3 regions of the Arthrobacter sp. P1_B9 genome follow, and region 2 is predicted to be linked to each of the others. Evidence: riboswitches for the same ligand, from Rfam matches in the RefSeq annotation. Region 2 holds a riboswitch; each other region holds the start of a gene.
The links. A riboswitch is a leader RNA that binds a small molecule or an ion and turns the genes downstream of it on or off. The one in region 2 is predicted to bind S-adenosylmethionine.

Region 1 (4,401 bases), on a different contig from region 2:
GGGAGCGGACCAGGGTGGGCGCGGTGTAATACTGCGTGACCGCGTAGCGTTCGATGATCTCAAAGTGCCGGCCCGGGTGCGGGGTGTTGGGCGTGCCCTCGAAGATGACCTGCGTGGCGCCGTTGGAGAGCGGGCCGTAGAGCTCATAGGTGTGCGCGGTGACCCAGGCGAGGTCGGCCGTGCACCAGTGCACGTCCTTCTCCCGCAGCGCGGGGTCGGGGTTGCTGAACAGGTGCTCGAAGCTCCATGACGCCTGTGTGAGGTAGCCGCCGGAGGTGTGGACCAGCCCCTTGGGCTTGCCGGTGGTGCCGGAGGTGTACATGATGAACAGCGGCGTCTCGGCGTCGAACGCCTCGGCTTCGTGAGTCTCGGAGGCGGTGCCGACGGCGTCGTGCCACCACACATCGCGGCCGGCGGTCATCGGGACGGTGTCCAGCTCGTCCGCGGGAGTGGTCCGGTTGACCACCAGGACGTGTTCGATGGCGTTGTCGCCGGAGACGGCGGCGTCCGCGTTGTCCTTGACCGGTACGGCGGTGCCGCGGCGGAACTGGCCGTCGGTGGTGACCAGGAGCTTGGCGCCGGTGTCCTCCACCCGGAACTTCAGGGCCTCGGCGGAGAATCCGCCGAAGACCAGGGAATGGATGGCACCGATCCGGGCCACTGCGAGGGTGATGATCACGGTTTCGGGGATGACGGGGAGGTAGATGACCACCCGGTCGCCCTTGGTGATGCCGAGATCCAGGAGGGCATTTGCGGCTTTGGAGACCTCGCGCTGGAGTCCGGCGTAGGTGACGGCACGGCGGTCGCCGGGCTCGCCCTCAAAGTGCAGGGCCACCTTGTCTCCGCGCCCCGCCGCTACGTGGCGGTCGACGCAGTTGTAGGCGACATTGAGCCTGCCCCCTTCGAACCAGGTGATCTGCGGTCCGGTGCCGGCCTCGACGTCGGCCGGGACCCGGCGGTGCGCGGTGTGCCAGGGCTTGGTTTGCTCCGTCGCGCCGCCGGGCAGGTCCGCCCAGTCGAGGCGGAGAGCCTGGGTTTCCCAGAACGCAACCGTCTCTGCCTGGACAGTTCCCGCGGTCGCGGCGCCGCCGTGCCGGGGAAGGTGGTTTCCGAAGGTGGTGCTGCGGTGACGCGCCGGCCCATCGGCGGGGACGCCGTGCACTGCGCCGTCCGTGGACTCGTTCAGGGACCATCCCGAAGAGCCGCGAGAGGAGCCGGGCGCGTCACGCAGCCCTGCTTCGTTCGCCGTCGCGTCCGAAGTGGTTTGGGGGAATGCCTCGGACGCAGGCCGGGCAAAGGTGGGCAGAGCGGAAGAATTCTCAGGGGTCATTGCTGCACTCCATCGGTCCTGGCAGTAGCACCCTTGGTTGCTCCGGCTCCCTCGAATTTCACCGAAGGAGGGCGGAGCGGTGGCGTGGGAATGGTCGTCCCACGTCACCGGGGGGTTGCTGCGGCGTCATCGATCCAGGTCTCTCGGCCGCTCGGGATGGTCACTACCTACTAGAACTTCAGATGCACGATTCCGCAAAATCGGCGTCCGGGAGCGCCGTAATATTCGTTCACCCGGCGTGGGTCCGACCCAAATCATTCATTTATTCGACAATTGCCCGGAAAGGTCGCAGGAGTAAGGTTGATGCATGGCCCATGTTAACGATCCGGCAGTCATTGACCGCCTCATGCGAACCAAAGGCACGTGGGCGGTGGTCGGCCTCACCACCAACGAATGGCGCTCGGCGTATGAGGTCTCCCTCTATGTCCGGGACCGGATGGGCATGACCATCATTCCGGTCAACCTTCCGGGCGACGATGTCCACGGCGAGAAGGGGTACCGTTCCCTGTCTGACATCCCGGCGGAGAAGCACCCGATCGACGTCGTGGACTGCTTCGTCAACTCCCACAGGGTGGGCGCAGTCATAGACGAGGCCATCGCAGTAGGCGCCAAGGCCGTCTGGCTGCAGCTGGGCGTCTTCGACGACGCCGCGACGGACCGGGCCAGGGCCGCCGGGCTGGACGTCGTCGTGAACGCGTGCCCCGCCCGCGAAGGCTGGCGCGTGGGCATCTAACGGCCCGGGAATGACGATCAACAGATCGGGAAGAGTCGGTTACAAAATGTGACCGGCTTTTTCTGTATCCGGCCTCCTGCCGTGTGAGATGGACTCGTAACCATCCCGAGCGGCTGAGAGATCTGGCTCCGTGACGCCGCAGCAACCCCCTCCTTTGAGGACGGTGCTACCGCCAGGACCGATGGAGAACCACTGTGTTCTGAGGCTCCCCGGCTTCGCTCAGCGCTGCCCGGAAGCCAGGACCCAGGGCTTTCCTCGGGCGAGCCCGGAGGAAATCATGAACACGCAGACAGCGGCAGCGCCGCGGCCCCGAGCAGGTGGGGGCCTGTGATCGAGATCCAGAACGTCAGCACGTCATTCGGTTCGGCCGCGGGACCTTTCACGGCCGTCGATGACGTCAGCCTGCACATCAGGCGGGGCACCATCCAGGGCATCATCGGGTTCTCCGGCGCCGGCAAATCCACGCTGCTGCGCAACATCAACCTCCTCGAGCGCCCGACGTCGGGCCGCGTCCTGGTGGACGGCGTGGACCTGGTGACCCTGTCCGACGCCGAGCTCCGGACCAAGCGGCATGACATCGGCATGATTTTCCAGCACTTCAATCTCCTCAACAACCTCACAGCCCAGGAAAATGTGGAGCTGTCCCTGAAGTTCGCCGGCGTCGGGAAGGCGGAACGCCGGCGGCGGGCCGCCGAAACCCTGGAAATCGTGGACCTCGCCGACAAAGCGGGAACGTATCCGGCCAAACTCTCCGGGGGCCAGAAACAGCGGGTGGCGATCGCCCGCGCCCTTGCCACCGGGCCCAAAGTGCTGCTCTGTGACGAGCCGACGTCGGCCGTGGATCCCCGGACGACGTCATCGGTCCTGCAATACCTGGCCGACGTCAACGCCGAATTCGGCATCACAATCGTGGTGGTCACCCACGAGATGAATGTCATCAAGGCCATCGCGGACAACGTCGCGGTCATGGAAGAAGGCCGGGTGGTGGAGCAGCTCGACCTCGCCGAACTCCAGCGCCCCGGTTTCCACCCGGCGACGTCGATCGGCCGCTACCTGGTCTCCGATGAGATCCAGCTGGACCGCTCCGGGAGGGGCACCCACACCACAGCCGCGTCGGAGGGCCTGATCAATGTTTGACCGCATCCTGGAAGTCCTGCCCGAAATCGGCGTCGCCATGGGACAGACCCTCACCATGCTGCTGGTGGCCATCCCGCTGGCGGTGCTGCTCGGGACACCGCTGGGTGTCCTGCTCTACACCATCGGTCCCAACGGGCTCAAGCACAGGCCAAAGCTGCACCGGGTCCTGGACGGGCTGGTCAACCTGCTCCGCTCGTTCCCGTTCCTGATCCTGCTGATCGCGATCATTCCCGTGACCAGGTTCATTGTCGGCACGACCATCGGCACGGCCGCCGTCATTGTCCCGCTGACCCTCAACGCCATTCCGTATTTCGCCCGCTTCGTGGAACAGAACCTGAGCCAGCTCGGCGGCGGAGTGGTCGAAGCGGCACGGTCCATGGGCGCCAGCCGGTCCCAGATCGTCCGGGACGTCCTGATTGTGGAGGCGAAGCCCGGACTCGTCAGCTCCATCACCATCATGACCGTCAGCTTCATCTCCTACTCGGCGATGGCCGGACTGGTGGGCGGCGGCGGAATCGGCGACTTCGCCATCCGGTACGGCTATTACCGCTACGAAACGCCGCTCATGATCACCGCCATTGTCCTGATGATCCTGCTGGTCACCATCGTTCAGCTGGGCGGATCCTATGTTGCCCGGCGCCTGGACAAGCGCCTCTGAGCGCCGGCAGCACCCTCGTCCCACCTCCCACAGCGGAAAGCACCCCATGACTTCAACGCCCAGTACCCGTTTCGACGGACCCCGCCCGCGCCTGCTGATCAGCGCCTTCGTGATGAACACGTCCAGCCACATCATGGGCGGCCAGTGGCGGCGCCCGGAAGCCCAGCAGCACCGGTTCAACGAACTCCAGCTCTGGATCGACCTGGCCCGCCAGCTCGAAGGCGCCAAGTTTGACGCGATCTTCTTCGCCGACGTCGTCGGTCTCTACGGCGACTACGACGGCGGGTGGGCATCGCTGCTGAAAAAGGGCCTGCAGGTGCCGTCCAACGACCCCCTCATCCTGCTGTCCGCGCTCGCCACGGGAACGCGGGAGATCGGGCTGGCCGCGACGTCGTCGGTGATTCAAAGCCATCCGTTCCAGTTCGCCCGGCAAATGTCCACGCTGGACCACATCAGCGGCGGCCGCGTGGCCTGGAACATCGTCACCAGCGTGCTGGAAAACGCGCACCGGAACTTCAACGCCACCGAGCTGACCAAGCATGA
Region 2 (4,401 bases):
CTGGACGCCGACGCGGTCTGGCTGATCTCCAGCATCCGGCTCCTGGCCCCGGTGAACCACATCGACGGGCAGGAAATCGGCACCCCGGAACTGCGGCGCCAGCTCACGGCCGAACTCAACGCCCTCTTCGCGACCATCGAATAGCAACGCGGGGTCAGTTACGGCCCATCCCATGTCCCCGGATGGGCCGTAAGTGACCCCGCGTTGGTGTTGCGCTCACCCCAGGGCGTCTGCGGGCACTGCCGGGCACAGGCGGAACGAGGCCGGGTTGAACGCCGGGAGCATGAAGGTTGCGAGCACGGCGTCGAGCATTTCCGGGGCCCAGGTGCTGTTCTCCCCCAGGGTCGCGCAGACACCCAGCACCACGGGCGTTCCGTCGGTGCGGCGGCGGATCTGGACCTGGACCGGCCCGGTCAGCCCGAGCGTGCGGACGGCGGCCAGGCCCAGCTTGCGCACATCCCCGGCCTGGTTCGCCGGCACCCTGCGGCTGACCTCGTCGCTGCCGGCGCGTCCATACGGAGTCCTGGTCTTCTCGAGGACCACCGCCACCGGCGCCATCGCGTTGCGTGCCGGGGTGCCGAACACCAGGCACACATAGTCGGCGCCCGGGATAAATTCCTGGACCAGTTGCCCCGCCGGCATGTTCTTCCAGCTAACGGAGTCGGTTCCGGCCAGCAGGTGGATCCCATGGGAGCCTTTGAAGACCCGCGGCTTGACCACCACGGGGCCGCTGAGGCCGGCGAGGGAAGCCGGCGCGGCGGCGAGGTCGCCCGGAACCGCGAACCGGGGCACCGGGATGCCGGCCGCTTGCAGCGCCCAGGTGGCGAACAGGTGGTCGTTGGCGAGGGCAACCGCGGCGGGGTCGGCCACGATGATCCGCACGTCCTGGGCGAATCCCGCGCGGGCCGCGGCCAGGACCGGGAGTTCCACGGTGAGGGTCGGAATGATGACGTTGATGGCTTCGCGGTCCACCACCCGGCGCAGGTCCAGGACCATGTCCGGGTTCGTCGCCGGCAGGAGCCTGACCGCGGCGGCGGGAGCCTCCCCGGCCTGACGGGTGTCGGCACGGGCGTCGGAGCCGAGGTACGGGAGGCCCCGGGCTTCGAGCAGGGCCGCGACGGCCCGTCCGGCGGCGCTTGTAATCCCGGTAACGAGTATGCGCGGGCCCACGATTGCTCCATTCCGCCGTCACCGGCCGGACCGCGGCTGCGGCTCCGACCGTTCCAGCCACCGATTCCCAGACAGCTTGTTGATGGACAGACGAGTCGATTCCGGGACTGCTTGATTCACACATTGCTCGAATCACCTGCAGCTCCGGCCGACTCGTCGGACCTAATCCCCCCAGTAAACGGCGAAACGTCCCGGCAGACACGAGTGGGCTGTACCCGAAACTGGAGCCCGCCACTACTCGCCCGGGCCGCGGTCCGGTTACGGAACATGACGACGGCGGCGGTGCGGGCCGGCGTCGCAGGTGTTACGTTTTTGGGGAGTAATGAGAACCGGTGCCAAGCCCTGACTGGCCGGTCGGCAACCCTCCCTTTCGCGGCGGGGTGCCTCAGGTGAATACTCGGCATTCGAGAATTCGAGCTGCAAGCGTGAAAGAGGAGATCCGTCGTGCCCGACACGTCAATACCCACAACAGCCGCACCCGGCACAGCACCCGGTTCAGCATCCGGGGGCGAGGAGAGGCTGGCCTACCGCCTGTTCACCGGGGCGGATGACCGCGCCTTTTGCGAGCGGGTGTCAGCCGCCCTGGCCGAGGGCTACGTGCTGCATGGAAGCCCCGCCGCCAGCTTCAACGGAAGCACCGTGATCGTGGCGCAGGCGCTGGTCCTGCCGGCCGCGATTGCCAGTGCGGACGCCGCCGTGGCCAATGCGGTTGATGAGCTCGACGCCGACGAATTTGGCGCCGACGGGGCCTTCGCGGGCCACGCATGAGCTACGCCGGAGACCTCAGCCCGCAGGAGGCGTGGGCCAAGCTGGAGGCCGGAGCCATCCTGGTGGATGTCCGGACCGAGGGCGAATGGGCCCACATCGGCATCCCGGACACCGCGGCCGCGGGCGAGAGCCGCAACGATCCGCTCTTCATCCAGTGGAACCTCGCTGGCGGCACGCCGAACCCGCACTTCGTGGAACAGCTAAGGCAGCAGGCGCCGGAGGACACCGCCGTCGAACTGGTGTTCCTTTGCCGTTCCGGGGCCCGGTCGATCGCGGCCGCGACGGCCGCGACGGCCGCCGGCTACACCTCGTACAACGTCCTTGAGGGCTTCGAAGGCGAGACCGACCGCTTTGGCGAACGCACCGTCAATGGCTGGAAGAACCGCGGCCTGCCCACCAACCTCGGAAAGATCTAAGTGACTTTCAATCCCGACGCCGCCGGCTGGGCGGCCGACACCCAGGCCGTCCGTGGCGGCCTTGACCGCACCGGCTTCCAGGAAACCACCGAGCCGATCTTCCTCAATTCAGGATTCGTCTACGAGACCGCGGCCGCCGCCGAGCGCGCCTTCACCGGTGAGGACGAGCGCTTCGTCTACTCCCGCTACGGCAACCCCTCCGTCGCCACCTTCCAGGAGCGGCTCCGGCTGCTCGAGGGAACGGAGGCGTGTTTCGCGACGGCGTCCGGCATGTCCGCCGTCTTCACCGCCCTGGGCGCGCTGTTGGCGGCCGGCGACCGGGTGGTCGCGGCCCGCTCGCTGTTCGGCTCGTGCTTCGTGATCCTCAACGAAATCCTGCCGCGCTGGGGTGTCGAGACGGTCTTCGTGGACGGCCCGGACCTGGAGCAGTGGAAATCCGCGCTGTCCGAGCCGACCACGGCGGTGTTCTTCGAGTCGCCGTCGAACCCGATGCAGGAAATCGTGGACATCGCCGCCGTGAGCAAACTGGCGCACGCGGCCGGCGCCACGGTGGTGGTTGACAACGTCTTCGCCACCCCGCTGCTCCAGCGCTGCGGCGACCTCGGCGCGGACGTGGTGGTCTACTCCGGCACCAAGCACATCGACGGCCAGGGCCGCGTCCTGGGCGGGGCCATCCTGGGCACCAAGGAATTCATCGACGGGCCCGTCAAGCAGCTCATGCGGCACACCGGTCCGGCGCTTTCGGCGTTCAACGCCTGGGTGCTCACCAAGGGCCTGGAGACTATGGCCCTGCGCGTCAACCATTCCTCGGCCTCCGCGCTGCGGCTGGCCGAATGGCTCGAGGGACAGCCCGCGGTCGGCTGGGTAAAGTACCCGCTGCTGCCGTCCCACCCGCAGTACCCGCTCGCAGTGCAGCAGATGAAGGCCGGCGGGACCGTGCTCACCCTGGAGCTGCAGCCCTCCCCCGGGCGCACGGCGAAGCAGGCCGCGTTCGCACTCCTGGACGCGCTGCGGATCATCGACATCTCCAACAACCTGGGGGACGCCAAGACGCTCATCACGCACCCGGCCACCACCACGCACCGCGCGATGGGCCCGGAAGGCCGCGCGGCGATCGGGCTCAGCGACGGCGTGGTCCGGCTCTCGGTGGGCCTGGAGGATGTGGAGGACCTGATCCGCGACCTCGGCCAGGCGCTCAAGCAGGTCTAGGCGCTCAAACAGGTCTAAACACTCAAGCAGGTCCAGGGCCATGGCCGCTCAGGCCCAGGCCGCCTTGAGCGCCCGCCAGGCGTCGTCGTCGAGCATACTGGACGGTGTGACGGCGACGGCGGCCGCCCCGCCGGAGACAGACGCCTCCAGCCCGGCCGCCAGGTCCGCGGCGGAGATGCGCCCGTCCTTGGCCCACATCCCGACCGAGATGGCGAACTTCCCGGACCGCTTCGCCATGGCCGCGGCCAGCTCGGCGGAGTAGGCCGGAGCGGCGTCGTTGAGCCCGAAGTAGTCCCACAAGACCAGCCGGTCCGCGGCCGCGGCGAGCAGCCCGTAGTCATGGCCGCTCTCCGGCCGGTCGCCGGCGGGATCGTCCCACGGCGCCCGGACGTCCATGTCGAGCGTGGCACCGTTCGCGTGGGCGGCCGCCGCCGCCTTGGCCACGATGGCCGCCACCGCCTTCGACCGCCAGGCCCCGAGGCTCGGGTGTTCGACGTCGATGTCCCCGTTCGCGAGCCGCGGCCAGTCCGTCCCGCCGCTGGCCAGCCGGTAGGAATCGCGGTCGTCGCCGCCGTAGGTGTTGTTATCGAACATCAGTTCCGTCAAGGCCACGGCGTCCGGCTGGTACCGCCTGGTCACCTCGGCCACCAAGTCGACCAGCCGCTCCCCGACGGGTCCCGTCGTGAGTGCGCTGACGCTGGCGAACTCCGTGGAGCGGGTGCCGTCGAAGTTGATGCCGGCCAGGCCCGGGTTGGTACGGATCCAGCCGGGGATCAGCAGGTCGATGGTCAGTGTGATCCTGCGTTTCCTGCCATCACCGCCGGTCCCCAGTGCCTTG
Region 3 (4,401 bases), on a different contig from region 2:
GGGCGACGAATCCGACGGCGTAGGTCAGGAACGCGGCGATAATGCCGTCGAGTTCCGTGCCCGAATTGGGGAAGAACGTCTTGCCGAAGACCAGCGTGGCGGCGGAGGCGTAGAGGAAGAATTCATACCACTCCACCACCGTGCCGGCCATGGAGGCCGTTACTACCTTCTTCAGTCCGGACGTTTTGACGTCCGGCTCGTCTGCGCGCGTTGTCGCGGCGTTTTCCGTGCTCATGTGAACTCCTTCGGTGTCGCCTTCGACACCCTGCGGACCATTGGACTGAGGACGCCCGTGATGTAGGGCACATGGCGTCATTCCCCATGAGTATGGACGCTCCCGCCCTGAGCCTCAACGGCCATTAGTGCAGAGCGCATCTGCAAAAATGCACAAGCGGGCCGGCCTAGTGGCCGAAGAAGGTCCCCCGGAGCTGCCCGCTGAGCTGGCCGATTTCGGTCAGGAAGCCGTCGTGGCCGATCGGCGCTTCAATGATGTGCAGTTCCGGGCCGCCCGGCAGGGCCTCTGCCAGTTGACGGGACTGGGCCGGGAAATACAGGCGGTCCGAGTCCACGGCCGCCACCAGGAATTCGGCGGTGGCCGGAGCCAGTGCCTCCCCGAGGCTTCCGCGCCCCCGGCACACATCGTGGCTCATGAGGGCTTCGGTGATCGCGATGTAGCTGTTCGCGTCGAAACGCCGGGCCAGTTTGCTGCCCTGGTGGTCCAGGTAGCTTTCCACCTGGTAGCGCCCGCGTCCGGCCAGCGATCCGGCTTCCAGGGGCGTCTCGGACTCCTGGGCGTTGCGGCCAAACCGGCCGTCCAGTTCGGCCGCTGAGCGGTAGGTGATGTGCGCGATGCGCCGGGCGAGGGCGAGCCCTGCTTCGGGTTCCGGGCCGCCGTAGTAGTCCCCGCCCTTGAAGTGGGGGTCCTGGCGGATGGCCAGCGTCTGGGCCTGCGCGAAGGCAATCTGTTCGGCGGTGCTGCTGGCGCCGACGGAAATCACGGCGCAGCGCCGGACCCGGCCGGGAAACGTGACGGCCCATTCAAGGGCGCGCGCGCCGCCGAGCGAGCCGCCCAGCACCGCGTACCAGCTGCCGATGCCCAGGGCATCGGCCAGCCGCGCCTCGGCAGCTGCGGTGTCCCGCAGGGTGACCAGCGGGAACCGCGATCCCCAGGGGCGCCCGTCGGGGGCCGGGGTGGAAGGTCCGGTGGATCCGTAGCAGCCGCCCAGGATGTTGATCGAAACGACGAAATACTTGTCCGTGTCCACGGGAGCCCCGGGTCCGGCGAGCTGTTCCCACCAGCCGGGCTCCCCGCTCTCGCCGCGGGTCACGTGTGTGTCGCCGGTCAGGGCGTGTTCAATGAGCACGGCGTTGGAGGCGTCCGCGTTCAGGGTCCCCCACGTCTCGTAGGCGAGCACCACATCCGGCAACGGAGTCCCGGATTCGAGCTGCAGATCACCGATCCTGACGAACTGGACGGTCCCGTCAGGGGTCCGGGATGGTTTGGTTTCGGGAACACCCGTGCGGGTGACGGCAATCGTCATGTGAGGACCTATCTTGGCGCTTGCCCGCCGTCAGCTGACCGGCAGGCCAGGTCTTCACCCGGGGCACCCCGCCGCAAAAGGAGGGTTGCCGGCCAGCAAGCCGGGGCTGTCGCTGGCACTCATGACCTGGTACGAGTCTACGAAACGGGGTGCGGAAATGACGAAGATTATGACTTCCATGTGACAGCCGGACCAGTCAGCACCGCAGACTCCCCACCTTGACAGCCGTGACCGGCGGGTCGCCCCGGAGTGCCGGCGATTCCCGGTGTCATGCCCGCAAAGGTGGGGAAATTCGGCGTGAGCTTCGGCCTAGGCGGACTTGGCCGCGCGGAATCCGGCGTCAAGGTCCGCGAGGATGTCGTCGATGTGCTCCAGTCCCACCGAAAGCCGCACCAGCCCGGGGTTCACCCCGGCGATCACTTGCTGTTCGGGCGAGAGCTGGCTGTGGGTGGTCGACGCCGGATGGATCACCAGCGACCGGACATCGCCGATGTTCGCGACGTGCGAGTGCAGTTCGAGGGCATCGACGAACCGCTTGCCGGCCTCCGCTCCCCCTGCAATGTTGAACGCCACGACGGCGCCGGTCCCCTTGGGCCCGTACTTGCGGCCGCGCTCGTACCAGAGGCTGGACGGCAGCCCGGCGTAGGCGACTGATTCGACGTCGTCCCGCCCCTCCAGCCAGTGCGCCACCTTCGTGGCGTTGGCCACGTGGCGCTCGACGCGCAGGCTCAGCGTTTCGATGCCCTGGGCGATGAGGAAGGCGTTGAACGGGGACACCGCGGAGCCGAGGTCGCGCAGGAGCTGGACCCGGGCCTTGAGGATGTAGGAGAGGTTCGCGCCCAGCGCGCCGTCGGCTCCGAGGTCGCGGGCGTAGACCAGGCCGTTGTAGGTGGGGTCCGGGGTGTTGAAGCCGGGGAACCGCTCCGGGTCCTTCCCAAAGTCGAAGTTGCCGGAGTCCACGATCACGCCGGCGATCGCGGCGCCGTGCCCGCCGAGGTACTTGGTGGCGGAATGGACCACGATGTCCGCGCCCCACTCGATCGGCCGGATCAGGTAGGGGGTGGAGAGCGTGTTGTCGACCACCAGCGGCACGCCGGCCTCGTGCGCCACGCGGGAGACGCCCTCGATGTCCAGGACGTCCTGGCGGGGGTTGGAGACCACTTCGCCGAAGAACAGCTTGGTGTTGGGCTGGACGGCATCCCGCCACTGGTCCAGGTTGTCCGGGTCCGCCACGAAGGTCACGGAGATGCCGAACTTCTTCAGCGTGTGCGCGAGCAGGTTGTAGGTTCCGCCATAGAGGCTCGGGCTGGCCACCACATGGTCCCCGGCCTCGGCGATATTGAGGATGGCGAACGTCTCGGCGGCCTGGCCGGAGCTGAGCAGCAGCGCCGCGAGACCGCCTTCCAGGCTGGCGACGCGCTGTTCGACGGCGTCCTGGGTCGGGTTGCCGATCCGGGTGTAGATGGGCGCGAGCTCGGCGAGCGCAAAGCGGTTCGCGGCGCTTTCGGCGCTGGGGAACACGAACGACGTCGTCTGGTAGATGGGCAGGGAACGCGCGCCGGTGGCGCTGTCCGGCTCCTGGCCGGCGTGGATCTGGCGGGTTTCAAAGGACCAGGCGTTGGACATTGGTGCTCCTCGAGTCACTGGGCACAGCACCGGCCTGGGCTTTCGGCCCGAACCGGAACAGGCGCCGCGCTTGCCCTCCGGCGGGCGCCGGACGGCCAGGTCTTCACCCGGGGCACCCCACCGCGATACGAGGGTTGCCGGCCAGCAAGCCGGGGCTGTGCGCTGGCACTCATGACCTGACTTCAGTGTAGGAATGGCGGCGGAGCCCTGGATAGCTTTGTGACGAAGATGAAGACGGCCGCCGTGACGGAGCATCCGGGGCGCCGCGTTCCGCGCCCCAGGACGTCCCATGACGGTTAGGGGAGCCTAAGCTGAGAGGTCCATCACAAAGTGCCAAGATGATGGCATGCGCATGGATCACGTCTCTTACGCCTGTGAACACGATGGCTTGGCAGCCACCACTGAACGTATTGCGTCTGCCCTCGGCGTTGAAGCCGTGAAGGGTGGAGTGCACCCCCGTTTCGGGACACGCAACATGATTATCCCGCTCGCGGGACACAAGTACCTGGAAGTCGTGGAGGTCCTGAACCACCCGGCCTCCGACAAGGCCCCGTTCGGCCAGGCCGTCCGGGCACGCTCCGAGGCCGGCGGCGGCTGGATGGGCTGGTGCGTCGAGGTTGACGACCTGGCCCCGTTCGAGGAGCGGCTCGGCCGCGCCGCCGTCAACGGCAACCGGAAGTTTCCCGACGGCCGCGAATTGGTCTGGAAGCAGATCGGCATCCTGGGGCTCATCGCCGACCCCCAGGTGCCATACATGCTCAAGTGGGAGGGCGACCCGGAGTTGCACCCGTCCAACGCCTACGCGAGCGATGTCAAGATGTCCGCACTGACCATTGCCGGTTCGGCCGAGCGCGTCACGGAGTGGCTGGGCGAACCGGTTGAAAAGCCGCTCGAAGACGTCGCCGTGAACTGGATCGCGCCGCACGGTACTCCCGGCATCCTCTCTGTCACCTTCGAGACCGCCTCCGGAGCGGTCACGATCTAACGCTCCACCCGCCCCACGCTTCGGCCGCCATCTCTTAGGTGCCAACGATGTCACCTAGGAGACGGCGGCCGAGATCATTTAAGGCCTGCTCCTAAAAGCAACGCGAGGCCACTTCGCGCCCGTCCGGGGGCTCCGGATGGGCCCGAAGGGACCCCGCCTTGCTTTGCGGGGAACTCAGCCCAGGCCCACGGCCTTGCCGAACAGGCTGAACCCCACGAACGCCACAGTGTCCAGGATGGCGTGGGCGAT

Region 1: another riboswitch for S-adenosylmethionine. It lies ahead of AC1D1A_RS09935 (methionine ABC transporter ATP-binding protein); the one in region 2 lies ahead of AC1D1A_RS13055 (DUF1737 domain-containing protein).
Region 3: another riboswitch for S-adenosylmethionine. It lies ahead of metX (homoserine O-acetyltransferase MetX); the one in region 2 lies ahead of AC1D1A_RS13055 (DUF1737 domain-containing protein).

What each region holds. Positions count from the first base shown of each region.
Region 1 covers NZ_JBFUAA010000005.1:251,542-255,942, reverse strand. Annotated here, with positions in the region: gene acs (acetate--CoA ligase) at 1-1,330, opposite strand, end outside; gene AC1D1A_RS09940 (CoA-binding protein) at 1,638-2,063, shown strand; SAM riboswitch class I at 2,161-2,251, shown strand; gene AC1D1A_RS09935 (methionine ABC transporter ATP-binding protein) at 2,391-3,200, shown strand; gene AC1D1A_RS09930 (methionine ABC transporter permease) at 3,193-3,858, shown strand; gene AC1D1A_RS09925 (LLM class flavin-dependent oxidoreductase) at 3,905-4,401, shown strand, end outside.
Region 2 covers NZ_JBFUAA010000008.1:137,887-142,287, forward strand. Annotated here, with positions in the region: gene AC1D1A_RS13045 (aminodeoxychorismate lyase) at 1-144, shown strand, start outside; gene AC1D1A_RS13050 (ATP-grasp domain-containing protein) at 217-1,170, opposite strand; SAM riboswitch class IV at 1,489-1,602, shown strand; gene AC1D1A_RS13055 (DUF1737 domain-containing protein) at 1,630-1,938, shown strand; gene AC1D1A_RS13060 (rhodanese-like domain-containing protein) at 1,935-2,354, shown strand; gene AC1D1A_RS13065 (O-succinylhomoserine sulfhydrylase) at 2,355-3,563, shown strand; gene AC1D1A_RS13070 (hypothetical protein) at 3,612-4,401, opposite strand, start outside.
Region 3 covers NZ_JBFUAA010000007.1:41,079-45,479, reverse strand. Annotated here, with positions in the region: gene AC1D1A_RS11470 (MFS transporter) at 1-235, opposite strand, end outside; gene metX (homoserine O-acetyltransferase MetX) at 402-1,541, opposite strand; SAM riboswitch class IV at 1,553-1,668, opposite strand; gene AC1D1A_RS11460 (bifunctional o-acetylhomoserine/o-acetylserine sulfhydrylase) at 1,851-3,167, opposite strand; SAM riboswitch class IV at 3,229-3,344, opposite strand; gene AC1D1A_RS11455 (VOC family protein) at 3,514-4,152, shown strand; gene AC1D1A_RS11450 (CPBP family intramembrane glutamic endopeptidase) at 4,327-4,401, opposite strand, start outside.